DNA from 3 places in the Phreatobacter aquiterrae genome. Region 2 is predicted to be linked to each of the others. Evidence: predicted binding sites of a transcription regulator. Region 2 holds the regulator's gene; each other region holds the start of a gene.

Region 1 (4,218 bases), on a different contig from region 2:
CCGGCGATCGACTTCCACAGCCGGTGCGCCTCGTCGTCCTCGGAAAAGACGGTGACCAGCAGGCGCGAGACCGGCAGCTCGTACTCTTTCGTGATCAGGTTCCAGGCATGCTCGATCGCCTGGTCCTTGAAATAGTCGCCGAACGAGAAGTTGCCGAGCATCTCGAAGAAGGTGTGGTGGCGCGCGGTGTAGCCGACATTGTCGAGGTCGTTGTGCTTGCCGCCCGCCCGCACGCATTTCTGCGCCGTCGTCGCCGTCGAATAGGGCCGCTTCTCGACGCCGGTGAAGACGTTCTTGAACTGCACCATGCCGGAATTGGCGAACATCAGCGTCGGATCGTTGCGCGGAACGAGCGGCGAACTCTCCACCACGGCGTGGCCGTTCCTGGCGAAGTAATCGAGGAAGGTCTTGCGGATCTGGTTGACGCCGGTCATGGCCCGAACTGATGGGTTGCGGCCGGGCCCTGTGCAGGGAGCGGCCTGAAGTCTGGTCGGCGGGTGTTCTAGAACATTTTTCGCGCAAGGAAACCGGTTTCGACGCGAGGACGCATCGCCCCGCCGCTCATCGTCCCACGCCAGACCGGAAGCGACCCCTCCCGCCCGCAACGCAAAAGGCCGGGCGAACCCGGCCTTCGTCGCGTGCGGCGGCTGCGCCAGCTCTCAGTCCGGGCTGTCGGCGTCGCCGTCCGGCTCGACCTCGCCGAGGATCTTCTCGGCGATGAGTCCGGCGTTCTGGCGGATGGCAGCCTCGATCTTGGCGGCCATGTCGGGGTTCTGCTTGAGGAAGGCCTTGGCGTTCTCGCGGCCCTGGCCGACGCGCTGGCTGTCGTAGGAGAACCAGGCGCCGGACTTCTCCACGACGCCGGCCTTGACGCCGAGGTCGATGAGCTCGCCCATCTTGGAGACGCCCTCGCCATACATGATGTCGAACTCGACCTGCTTGAACGGCGGCGCCAGCTTGTTCTTCACCACCTTCACGCGGGTCTGGTTGCCGACCACCTCCTCGCGGTCCTTGATCGCGCCGATGCGGCGGATGTCGAGGCGCATGGAGGCGTAGAACTTCAGCGCATTGCCGCCGGTGGTCACCTCCGGCGAGCCGTACATGACGCCGATCTTCATGCGGATCTGGTTGATGAAGATCACCATGGTCTTGGACTTGGAGATGGAGGCGGTCAGCTTGCGCAGCGCCTGGCTCATCAGGCGGGCCTGCATGCCCGGCTGGTTGTCGCCCATCTCGCCCTCGAGCTCGGCGCGCGGGGTCAGCGCGGCGACCGAATCGACCACCACCACGTCGATGGCGCCGGAGCGCACCAGCGTGTCGCAGATCTCCAGAGCCTGCTCGCCGGCGTCGGGCTGCGAAATCAGCAGGTCGTCGAGGTTGACGCCGAGCTTGCGGGCATAGACCGGGTCGAGCGCATGTTCCGCGTCGATGAAGGCGCAGACGCCGCCGGTCTTCTGCGCCTCGGCGATGGTGTGCAGCGCCAGCGTCGTCTTGCCGGAGGACTCCGGGCCGTAGATCTCCACGACGCGCCCGCGCGGCATGCCGCCGATGCCGAGGGCGATATCGAGGCCGAGCGAGCCGGTCGAGATCGTCTCGATCTCGACCAGCTTCTCGTTCTTGCCGAGCCGCATGATGGAGCCCTTGCCGAAGGCGCGCTCGATCTGGGAGAGAGCGGCGTCAAGCGCCTTGGTCTTGTCCATGGATGAACCTTCGACGAGTCGCAGTGCGGCCTGACTCATGGCGGTAGCTCCCCTGTGCTGGCAAGGCCTGATGGCCGAAACCTGTGGTAAAACGACCGTACATGGTTTGTTCTCATTCGCAAGTTCTATTTTTGTTCTCGCCGGGGTATTGCGACGAGATGCGGCACGAGCCGTTTTCGACCAAGCGGCGGTTGGGGTATGAATGATCAAGTACGAGACTGAATACCAGTTACACCAACTGGTGCGAGACCACATTACGAACCGCCTTCAGCAGCCCCATTCAAGACATTGAAGTCGAGCAATTGCTCAGGCAGGCTACTCTCAACCTGGCGGACGGGAGACGGAACGTGTCTGTGATTTCAGATGGCACCACAGAGGCCGACGTCGAGATTCGAGCGATCATACCGCTTCTTACCCGGAGCGAGACTCTAGCCATTCCTATCGAGGACATCCGAAGCAAGGAGCAAATATCTGCAAGGGATATTGGGAAGGGTCAAAAGCGCAAGGTTGGCTACGTTCCAGACTTCACCATCCATAAGAAGTCACTTCCAGTCGCAGTGATTGAAGCAAAGGCACCTTCGGCCGATGTCACCCTCGCATACGCAGAAGCACGACTCTATGCTCTAGAAATTAATCGCAACTTTCCAAGCGGTATTAACCCTTGTTGTCGCATCCTCGCCACCAATGGTCAAAATGTCTTGGCTGGAAAGTGGGATGCGGAACCAGAACTAATAGTGTCCCTTGGTGAACTATCTCCTGGGTCGAACGCACTCGACAAACTTATCGCGCTCTTGGGCACTAAGACTCTCGATATTCTTGCTGATAACGCCAGCCAAGCCCTTCGATTCAGCGATTTCAAGCGCCCCTTCAATCAGGGCGCCGGTCCTACACAGATCGGATCAAGGATAGAACCCAATTCCTTCGCAGCCGACATATCTCCCATCCTACGAAGGTACTTCTCTTCTCGCGACCAAACGACCGATCCGGATATATATGGTCGCGCGTACATTTCATCAAACGAGGTTACAAGCTACGATCGTATACTTGAATCGTTCTTGAAGGACCGACTTTCGCGAGCCAAAAGGCGGCTTGAGGTCACCACATCTAAGCGCAAGTCTGACAGCATATCAAATCGGCTATCCACTTTTGATCGGTCCAAGCCTCCAACCGGAGACCTTCAAATAATTACGGGTGGCGTCGGCGTTGGTAAGTCATTGTTCGCTCGTCGGTACAAGGAATTCTTACAACCTTCCGCCTTAGCCGGGCGAAATCATTGGGCCTTTCTGGATTTCAATTCAGCCCCCGAAGACTTTCTTCAATGGCAAGACTGGGTTTGTGCCCAATTCGCCAAGAGCATCCAGGAGGAGGGCGCTCCTGTGAACCTGAGGGACGCCGCGGACCAAGAACGCGTATTCGCGGACGACTTGGCTGATCGCAGCGCATATTATCAAAGAATGAACTCGATCGGCGCAGGTCGTGGGGAACTGGAGCGCGCCCGTGATATTGAACAGTGGCGGCAGGACGCCGCAAGGCTCACAAGAGGAATATCCAGATATCTCCAAGGCGACCGTGGTGAGAATCTGATTGTTGTGTTCGACAACGTTGACCGCCGGGAACCGGCCGCACAACTCGCTGCGTTTCAGACGGCACTATGGTTCATGGATCAAACCAGATGCCTTGTTGTGCTTCAGATGCGCGACTCAACCTTCGAGTCTTTTAAGAATTCACCGCCCCTTGATACATATAAAACTGGGCAAATATTCAATATAAGCCCGCCGCGGTTTGTGGATGTTGTAAAAAAGAGATTAGAGCTTAGCTTGGAAGCTCTGTCGTCCGAGGCTCCAGAGCAGATAAAATTCCAGTCACGATCAGGCATCACATTTAGCTACCCAAAAAGTCGAGCTGGAGAATTCCTAAGAGCTATCTATTTTGAACTATTTCAGCGTTCTAACAATATATCTCGCGTACTAGAGGCTTTGGCAGGCCGCAATGTTCGTAGAGCTCTCGATATGTTCAACGCAATAATTACCTCAGGGCATATGCCGGAGGATATAATTGCATCGATCGCGCAAGGCGGCACATATAGATCATTTCCAGAATACAGGATTGTCAGAGCTCTGATGAGACAGGACTATAGATTCTTCAATCATTATGCCGGTTTTGTCGCAAACATTTTCAATGGCGATAGCCGATGGGAGCGGCCCAACAATTTGCTTATCTCAGAAATCCTCTTCCACTTAATCAGCCTTCGAAAGGTGCGCGGTGACAATGGTCAAATGGGATTTGTTGCAGTGAGGAGAGTACTGGACGATCTTGGCGTGATGGGATTTGTGGCAAATGACGTCATGGCAGCTGCAATATTCTGCTTGGAAAAAGGATTGATTGAGGTTGACACATCATCAACCCTAGTTATACGGCCTCAGGATAGCCTCAAAGCCACCTCGTCGGGCTGGGCGCATATGCGAATATTGTCATCGAGAGTGGAATATTTATCAGCCATTCTTCCGACCACGCCGGT
Region 2 (4,218 bases):
CTGCTGCTCACCAAGGTGGCGGTCGATGTGGTTCCGGACGAGGCGTTGCCGGGTGTCCGGGTCACCGCCACGGTCAAGGTCTCCGGCCAGACTGGTGTCGAGATGGAGGCCCTCACCGCCGTCTCTGTCGCCTGCCTGACGGTCTACGACATGGTGAAGGCCGTCGACCGCGGCATGAGGATCGAGGGGATCCACGTCGTCGAGAAGAGCGGCGGCGCCTCCGGCACCTACCGGGCCGCCTGAGCCATGGCCGGACTGCTTCCCGTCGCGGAGGCGCTGGCGCGGGTCCTGAAGGACGCGGCCCCCCTGCCCGAGGAATGGATTCCGGTCGCCGAATGCGATGGTCGCGTGCTGACCCGCGATCTCGTCGCAGCCCGCAGCCAGCCGCCGGAGGACGTCTCGTCGATGGACGGATACGCGGTGCGCGCGGCGGACCTTCCCGGACGTCTCACGGTCATCGGCGAGGCCGCGGCCGGCCATGCGTTCGCAGGAACCGTTGAGGCCGGAACGGCTGTGCGCATTTTCACCGGCGCACCGGTACCGGGCGGCGCCGACATGGTGGTGATGCAGGAGGACGCCGAACGCGATGGCGAAACCGTCGCCATCCCGGTCGCCGGAAATGCCGGGCGTTTCATCCGTCGCCGGGGTCTCGATTTCGCCGCCGGCGAAACCGGCCTGACGGCGGGAACGCCGATGAACCCGCGCCGGCTGGCGCTTGCCGCGGCGATGAACCACGCGATGGTGCCTGTCCACCGGAAGCCGCGCGTCGCCATCCTGTCGACGGGTGACGAACTGGTCGAGCCTGGAACGGCTCCCGCGCCCGGGCAGATCGTGTCGTCCAATGCGCTGGCGCTTGCTGCGATCGTCCACCGGGCCGGCGGCCTGCCGACGCATCTCGGCATAGCGCCGGACCGGCTCGACGCAACGCTCGACCGCGTCCGCCAGGCGCGTCTTACCGGCCATGACGTCCTCGTCACCTCGGGCGGCGCTTCCGTCGGTGAATACGACCTGATGCGGGAAGTGATTGCCGCCGAGGGGGCCGCACTCGGCTTCTGGAAGATCGCCATGCGCCCCGGAAAACCCCTGCTGATGGCCGATCTCGGCCCGATGAGGCTGCTCGGCCTGCCCGGCAATCCGGTCGCCTCCTTCGTCTGCGCCATGCTCTTTCTCCTGCCGCTGCTGCGCCGGCTCGGGGGGCAGCCTGACGACACCGCAGCCGGCGAGGAGGCGATCCTCGGCGCCGATGTCCCGGCCAACGACCTGCGCGCCGACCATCTGCGCGCCCGCCTGACCCATGACCAGGGGCGGCTCATCGCCACGCCCTCCGCGATCCAGGATTCATCCATGATCCGTGTGCTGGCCGAATCCGATGCGCTGATCCTGCGCGCACCGCATGCGCCAGCGGCACAGGCGGGCGACAAGTGCCGCATCCTGCGGCTCGATCGCTGATTGGCGCTTTACGAAATCTCAAGAGTTGCGGAACACATAAAGAACAGATAGTGATTGTTCATGATCTGTTCGGTCGAGTCGGACCGGTTACAATCGAGGACGGAAACCGATGCTGACGCGCAAGCAACACGAACTCCTTCGCTTCATCCAGGAGCGCCTTCAGGAGAGTGGTGTGCCGCCGTCCTTCGACGAGATGAAGGAAGCGCTGGACCTGCGATCGAAGTCCGGCATCCATCGGCTGATCACCGCGCTTGAGGAGCGCGGTTTCATTCGCCGGCTACCAAACAGGGCGCGCGCCCTTGAGGTGATCCGGCAGCCGGAGCAGTCGGCTGGCCCGGCGCGTGGCAAGTTCTCGCCCAGCGTCATCGAAGGGTCGCTCGGCCGGGCACGGCCATCGTCCTCCGACGACGAGACCGTGATGCCGGTCGCCGTGCCGCTGATGGGACGGATCGCGGCCGGCGTGCCGCGTGAGGCCATCGAGTCACGCATGTCGACTGTATCGATCCCTCCGGAGATGCTCACGCGCGGCGAGCACTATGCCCTTGAAGTCAGGGGTGATTCGATGATCGAGGCGGGCATTCTCGAAGGTGATCTGGCGCTGATCCGGAAGGGCGACAGCGCTGAGACCGGGGACATCGTCGTGGCACTCATCGATGACGAGGAAGCGACCCTGAAACGCCTGCGCCGGCGCGGCACGTCGATCGCGCTCGAGGCCGCCAACCCGGCTTACGAGACCCGCGTTCTCGGTCCGGACCGCGTGCGTATCCAGGGCAAGCTGGTGGGATTGATTCGGCGTTACTGAGCCGGCTCTATATCGGCCTCGTGCGGGGGCGCGGTATCAGGCTCGGCGTCGTTTGTGTCCGACTGCGGGGTCTGGCGCGCGGTGTCCGGCATCCGCAGCAGCGCAGGGGCGGCTGCGACGGCGGGCCGCGGTCTGAACCAGGGCCGCATGACCCCTTCCGGCCGCGCGGCCTCGATCCGCCAGCGATCGCCATCGCGATAGAGGCGGACAGCGCCCGTCCAGGCCAGGGCTTTGAGATCCACGACCATGGCCGCGCATGTCGGCGGCGCCGGATAGCGCGTCACGACAATGCGGGCCTCGCGGCAATCGTCCGCCACCGCATCGGAATGGCGTGGCACGGCGATCCGGCCTCCGCCCGGCAGGCTCATGGCACATCCGAGCGAATCGCAGGTAACACCCGCCGTGACGGTGTCGTCCGCCGCGTTGCGTGCGTCACCTTCCGCATGCAGCCAGCGCTGCACCGCGAAGCGGTTTCCGCGCGGCGAGACGACGCGCAGCGTCCCGTCCTGACCCCGCGCGGCGACCGTCGATCCTTCCCCGTCGATGATGATTGCGGCGCGATCACCCCCGGGCGCCAGGGCAAGACCGAGCACCACGAGCGGCACGCCCGTCCACCGCAGTGGCGTCGACAGGGCGGCGACGAGGATCATTCCGAAGGACAGGACGAGAAGGCCCGCAGGCCGCGCGGACGGGACGATGATCCGGCCACCCGGCCATGACGCTACCCATTCGGCGACGCGCACGAAAAGGTCGATGCCGAGGCCGGCCAGCGCCCAGACAGGTTTGTCCCAGCCGAACGGCCACAGCAGCAGCGCCAGGATCTCCAGCGGCATGACGATGAACTCGACGATGGGTGCGCCGAGCAGATTGCCTGCGACGCCGTAGAGATGGACCGTGTTAAAGTGGAAGGCGGCATAGGGCGTGGTGGCGAGGGATGCGACAAACGAGCTTGCGGCGAGCCCGATCACGCCGTTGGTCACCAGAAGAAGAGTGCGGCCGAGTCCCCCGGGGTCTGACGCCTGCCGTTCGGCCCAGGGGCGCAGGGTGACGTATCCAGAGACCAGCGCCAGCGTCGCCGCGAACGACATCTGGAAGCTCGGTCCCAGAAGGCTCTCCGGCGCGATGGCCAGCACGGCGAGAGCGGCGATTGCCAGCGTGCGCAACGTCAGCGCCCCTCTGTCCAGGGCGACACCGATCAGGACGACGGCGATCATGATCCACGATCGCTGCGTCGCGACCTCGGCTCCGGAGATCACGAGATAGCCGGTCGACACCACCAGTGCTACCACAGCAGCCCACGCCTTCACGTGGCGCTTCAGCGCGAGGGAGGGCACCAGCGTCAGGCCGCCGCGCACGACCGCGAAGACGAGGGCGGCGACCAGCGCCATATGAAAGCCGGAGATCGACAGGATGTGGTAGAGGCCCGCGACGCGCATGGCCTCGTTGAGGCCCTCGGGTATGCCGTCGCGCTTGCCGCTGACCAGGGCGTCGGCGATGGCGCCGGACGGTCCCGGAATGGCCGCCCGGATGCGCTCGCTGATCCTGGTGCGGATATGATCGAGCCCGGCGCGCAACCGGACCCCGATCGGTGGATCGCCAGCCTGCCCCTCCCCCACCCTGCCGATCACGAAGCCGCTGGCGCCGACACCGGTGAAGAAGGCGTCGCGGCCGAAATCGTAGAGCCCCGGCGCGACCGGGTCGGCTGGCGGGCGCAATCTCGCGGCGAGGCTCACGGGCCGCCCGACGACGGCACCCGTCGCGGCGCGGCTCGTGACACGGATGCGGAACGGCGCATCCCCTGAGAAGGGCGAGATCGATCGCACGCGAAGGGTCAGCCGTTCGCCGCTCTCGCGCCGCTCCACCGCTTCCACCCAAGCCTGCACCTGCACCACGCCACTGTCGGCGCCGAGCAGCGGCTGGGTCATCAGCCAGGTCTTCAGCGATCCCGCCGCAAACCCGGCCAATAC
Region 3 (4,218 bases), on a different contig from region 2:
AGACCTATTCGCCCTGCGTCGACCGGGAGGGCGGGCTGGTGGGCTTCATCGCCTTCATCCGCGACGCCACCGCGCTGAAGGAGCGCGAGGAGGCGCTGGAGGCGCGGATCGTGGCGCTCAATGTCGCCGAGACCATCAACACCGCCATCATCAAGACCTCGATCGACCCGATCATGGTGGTCGACGAGGAAGGCGTCCTCATCGACCTCAACCCCGCCGCGATGGCGACCTTCGGCTATTCGCGCAGCAATTCTGTCGGCCGCTCCATCGCCGAGCTGATCATCCCGCCGGGGCTGCGGCAGGCCCATGCCAACGGCATGGCGCGCTATACCTCCACCGGCATCAGCCGCGTGCTGGACCAGCGCATCACCATCGATGCGCAGCGCGCCGACGGAGCGCTGATCCCGATCGAGCTGACCATTTCCGAGATCAGGCTGCCGCAGCGCCGCGTCTTCACCGCGCATCTGCGCGACCTCTCCCAGGCGCGCGAGGCCGAGCGGCAGATGGAACAGCAGCGCGAGCGGCTGCACCAGGCCGAGAAGCTCTCGGCCATGGGTTCGCTGCTGGCCGGCGTCGCGCACGAGCTGAACAATCCGCTGGCCATTCTCGTCGCGCAGTCGACGCTGCTGATGGAAACCGCGGCCGATGCCGGGCAGAAGCGCCGCGCCGAGCGCATCCATGCGGCGGCCGACCGGGCGGGACGCATCGTCAAGAGCTTCCTCGCCATGGCGCGGCAAAGGCCGGAGAAGCGCGAGACGACGCAGATCAACGAGCTGGTGCGGGCCACCGCCGACATGCTGGCCTATGGCCTGCGCAGCCACGACGTGACGCTGGACCTCGACCTCGATCCAAATCTGCCGGCCATCATCGCCGACCGCGACTTCATCGGGCAGGTCATCGCCAATCTGGTGATCAACGCCCAGCACGCGCTCGTCGATCTGGAGCCGCCGCGCAAGGTGACGATCTCCACCCGCCGCAAGAACGGTCACGTCCGGCTCGTCGTCTCCGACAACGGCCACGGCGTTCCCGATGCCATCGCCGGACGCATCTTCGAGCCCTATTTCACCACCAAGCCGTCCGGCGTCGGCACCGGTATCGGCCTATCCATCTGCAAGACGGTGGTGGAATCGCATGGCGGCTCCATCGGTCTCGACCGCAGCGAGGAGGGTGGAGCGCGCTTCACGGTGCTGATCCCGGTCGCCGCCGGGGACGCCGATGCTGCGGAGGCCGACGAGCCGGCCGCCAAGAACGGCCTGTCGATCCTCGTCGTCGACGACGAGGCCGATGTGCGTTCCGGCCTGGCCGAGATGCTCGAGCTTCTCGGACATCGCGTGCTGCCGGCGCAGACGGCGCGCGAGGCCCTGGAGGAAGGCGCGGTTCTCGACGCTGATCTCGTCTTCGTCGATCTGCGCATGCCCGGCGTCGACGGATTGCGCTTCCGTGACCGGGCGATCGGGCTCAACCCAGGTCTGGCGGACCGCGTCGTGATCATGACCGGCGATGCCGTGGAGGGGCCGGGCGCCATCGCGCGCCATGCCGGAGACGGCACCATCCCGATCATGGAGAAGCCTTTCACCATGGCGGACGTGCGGCGGGTGCTGGCCGCCTTCACCTGAAGATTATTGCGGTCCCTGCGAGTCGCCGGAACCGGGACATGAATCCTCATCGTGGGGGCCTGAGTCTTGCGGGGCCGAGCCATGGACGATCCGGCGCCTTGCGAGTCGTCGTTAAGAATTCGTCAACCAGAATGACTCAACCGGCGCGACGTTCGACTCGCAGCTCTCCACGAATCGACTCGTCTAGTGGCCTGCTCGACTCTGAGCCACCACATCTGGTCGTGAACGAATCGTGACTCTGCGTGAGTCAGCGATTCGGACCCGATTCGTTCCAGACTCGTTCTCCGCGTGAACACGCCCCTGCCCGATACCGAAATGTCACGCCATGCGCGTGCCGGCATGATACACACGGTCCTGAATGACCCTGTCTTTTCCGCCATTGCCCCCCGCCCTTCGCGGGCGTGGGGTCACCGCAGTGCTCGGGCCCACCAATACGGGCAAGACGACGCTCGCCATCGAGCGGATGCTGGCCCATCCCTCCGGCCTGATCGGACTGCCGCTCCGGCTCCTCGCCCGCGAGGTCTATGGCAAGCTGGTCGCCCGCGCCGGCGCAGGGGCGGTCGCCCTCGTCACCGGCGAGGAAAAGATCAAGCCGCCCGGCGCGCGCTACTGGGTGGCCACCGTCGAAGCCATGCCGCTCGACCTCGACGTGTCGTTCCTCGCCATCGACGAGATCCAGATCGCCGGCGATCTCGAGCGCGGCCACGTCTTCACCGACCGCATCCTCAACCGCCGCGGCCGCGACGAGACCATGCTGCTCGGCGCCGGCACGATGCGCGGACTCATCGAGAAGCTCATTCCGGGCGCCAATATCGTCACGCGGCCGCGCTTCTCGAACCTGATGTTCGCCGGCGAGAAGAAGATCACCCGGCTGCCGCGGCGGTCGGCCATCGTCGCCTTCTCGGCGGACGAGGTCTATGCCATTGCCGAGCTCATCCGCCGCCAGAGGGGCGGGGCGGCCGTCGTGCTGGGAGCGCTGTCGCCGCGCATGCGCAACGCGCAGGTGGAGATCTACCAGTCGGGCGACGTCGACTACCTGATCGCCACCGACGCCATCGGCATGGGTCTCAACCTCGACGTCGAGCATGTCGCCTTCGCCGCCGACCGCAAGTTCGACGGCTACCAGTTCCGCCGCCTCAATCCGGTGGAGTTCGCGCAGATCGCTGGCCGGGCCGGGCGTTCCAACCGCGACGGCACCTTCGGCACCACGGGCCGCTGCCCGCCGCTGGAGGACGACCTTGTCCAGGCGCTGGAAAGCCACTCCTTCGACGGGGTGAAGGTGCTGCAATGGCGCAACACCCATCTCGATTTCTCGTCCGTCGAGAGCCTCCGCGACAGCCTCGACCAGAATCCCGGCGAGCCCGGCCTGACCCGCTCGCCCATCGCCCAGGACCAGAGGGTTTTCGAGCTCGTGCTGCGCGATGCGGAGGTTCGCGCGCGGGCGCGCGGGCGCGCGGCGGTGTCCCGGCTGTGGGACGCCTGCCTGATGCCGGACTACCGCAACATCTCTCCCGCGAGCCATGCCGACCTCGTCTCGACGCTGTTCGGCTATCTGACGGGCCGCTCCGGGCGCATTCCCTCCGACTGGATCGCCGCCCAGGTGGCCTTCGCCGACCGCACCGATGGCGACATCGACACATTGTCGACGCGCATCGCCCATATCCGCACCTGGACCTTCGCAGCCAACCGCCCGGACTGGGTCGACGACCCCGTCCACTGGCAGGCCGAGACCCGCCGGGTCGAGGACATTTTGTCCGACGCCCTCCATGAACGCTTGACGCAGCGCTTCGTCGACCGCAGGACGAGCGTGCTGATGCGGCGCCTAAGGGAAAACACCATGCTCGAGGCCGAGATCACCAAGACCGGAGACGTCACCGTCGAGGGCCAGCACGTCGGCCGGCTTGAGGGCTTCCGGTTCGTGCCCGACCCGCAGGCGGGCGACGGCGAGGCCGGCAAGGCCCTGCGCGCGGCCGCCGCCAAGGCGCTGTCCGGGGAGATCGACTCGCGCGCCGAGAAGCTCTCCTCATCCGGCGACGAGGCCTTCATCCTGTCCAACGACGGCACCATTCGCTGGCACGGCGAGGCGGTGGCCAAGCTCGTCGGCGGTGACAAGGTGCTGTCGCCGCGCGTCCGCATCCTCTCCGACGAGCATCTGACCGGCGGCCCGCGCGACCAGGTGCAGGCGCGTCTCGACCTGTGGGTCCATGCGCAGATCGAGAAGCTGCTCGGCCCGGTCCTCGCGCTGGAAACCTCGGCGGAGCTCACCGGGCTTGCCCGCGGCGTCGCCTTCCAGCTCGCCGAAGCGCTCGGCGTGATCGAGCGGCCGAAGGTCGCCGACGACGTCAAGCAGCTCGACCAGGAGGCGCGCGCCGCCCTGCGCAAGCTCGGCGTGCGCTTCGGCGCCTATCACATCTACCTGCCGGCGACACTGAAGCCGGCGCCGCGCGCCATGGCGCTGCAGCTCTACATGCTCAGGCACGACATGCTGGAGAAGAAGGGCCTCGCCGAACTGCCGGCCCTGGCCGCCTCGGGCCGCACCTCGATTGCCGTCGATCCGGAGATCGAGAAGGATCTCTATCGCCTCGTCGGCTTCCGGGCGCTC

What was found. The regulator LexA, encoded in region 2, represses DNA repair genes until DNA is damaged. The targets are predictions, from matches to a motif close to TGTTCNNNNTGTGTTCNG.
Region 1: a site for LexA is predicted at 1,822-1,839, ahead of recA (recombinase RecA). Genes of this name have one in related genera too.
Region 3: a site for LexA is predicted at 1,884-1,901, ahead of ACJ4V0_RS07350 (helicase-related protein). Genes of this name have one in related genera too.

The regions. Positions count from the first base shown of each region.
Region 1 is NZ_JBJPHW010000006.1:599-4,816, reverse strand. It holds gene alaS (alanine--tRNA ligase) at 1-434, opposite strand, end outside; gene recA (recombinase RecA) at 660-1,739, opposite strand; gene ACJ4V0_RS10530 (hypothetical protein) at 2,048-4,218, shown strand, end outside.
Region 2 is NZ_JBJPHW010000013.1:87,960-92,177, reverse strand. It holds gene moaC (cyclic pyranopterin monophosphate synthase MoaC) at 1-243, shown strand, start outside; gene ACJ4V0_RS18300 (molybdopterin molybdotransferase MoeA) at 247-1,449, shown strand; gene lexA (transcriptional repressor LexA) at 1,559-2,251, shown strand; gene ACJ4V0_RS18290 (ComEC/Rec2 family competence protein) at 2,245-4,218, opposite strand, start outside.
Region 3 is NZ_JBJPHW010000003.1:463,943-468,160, forward strand. It holds gene ACJ4V0_RS07345 (hybrid sensor histidine kinase/response regulator) at 1-1,616, shown strand, start outside; gene ACJ4V0_RS07350 (helicase-related protein) at 1,975-4,218, shown strand, end outside.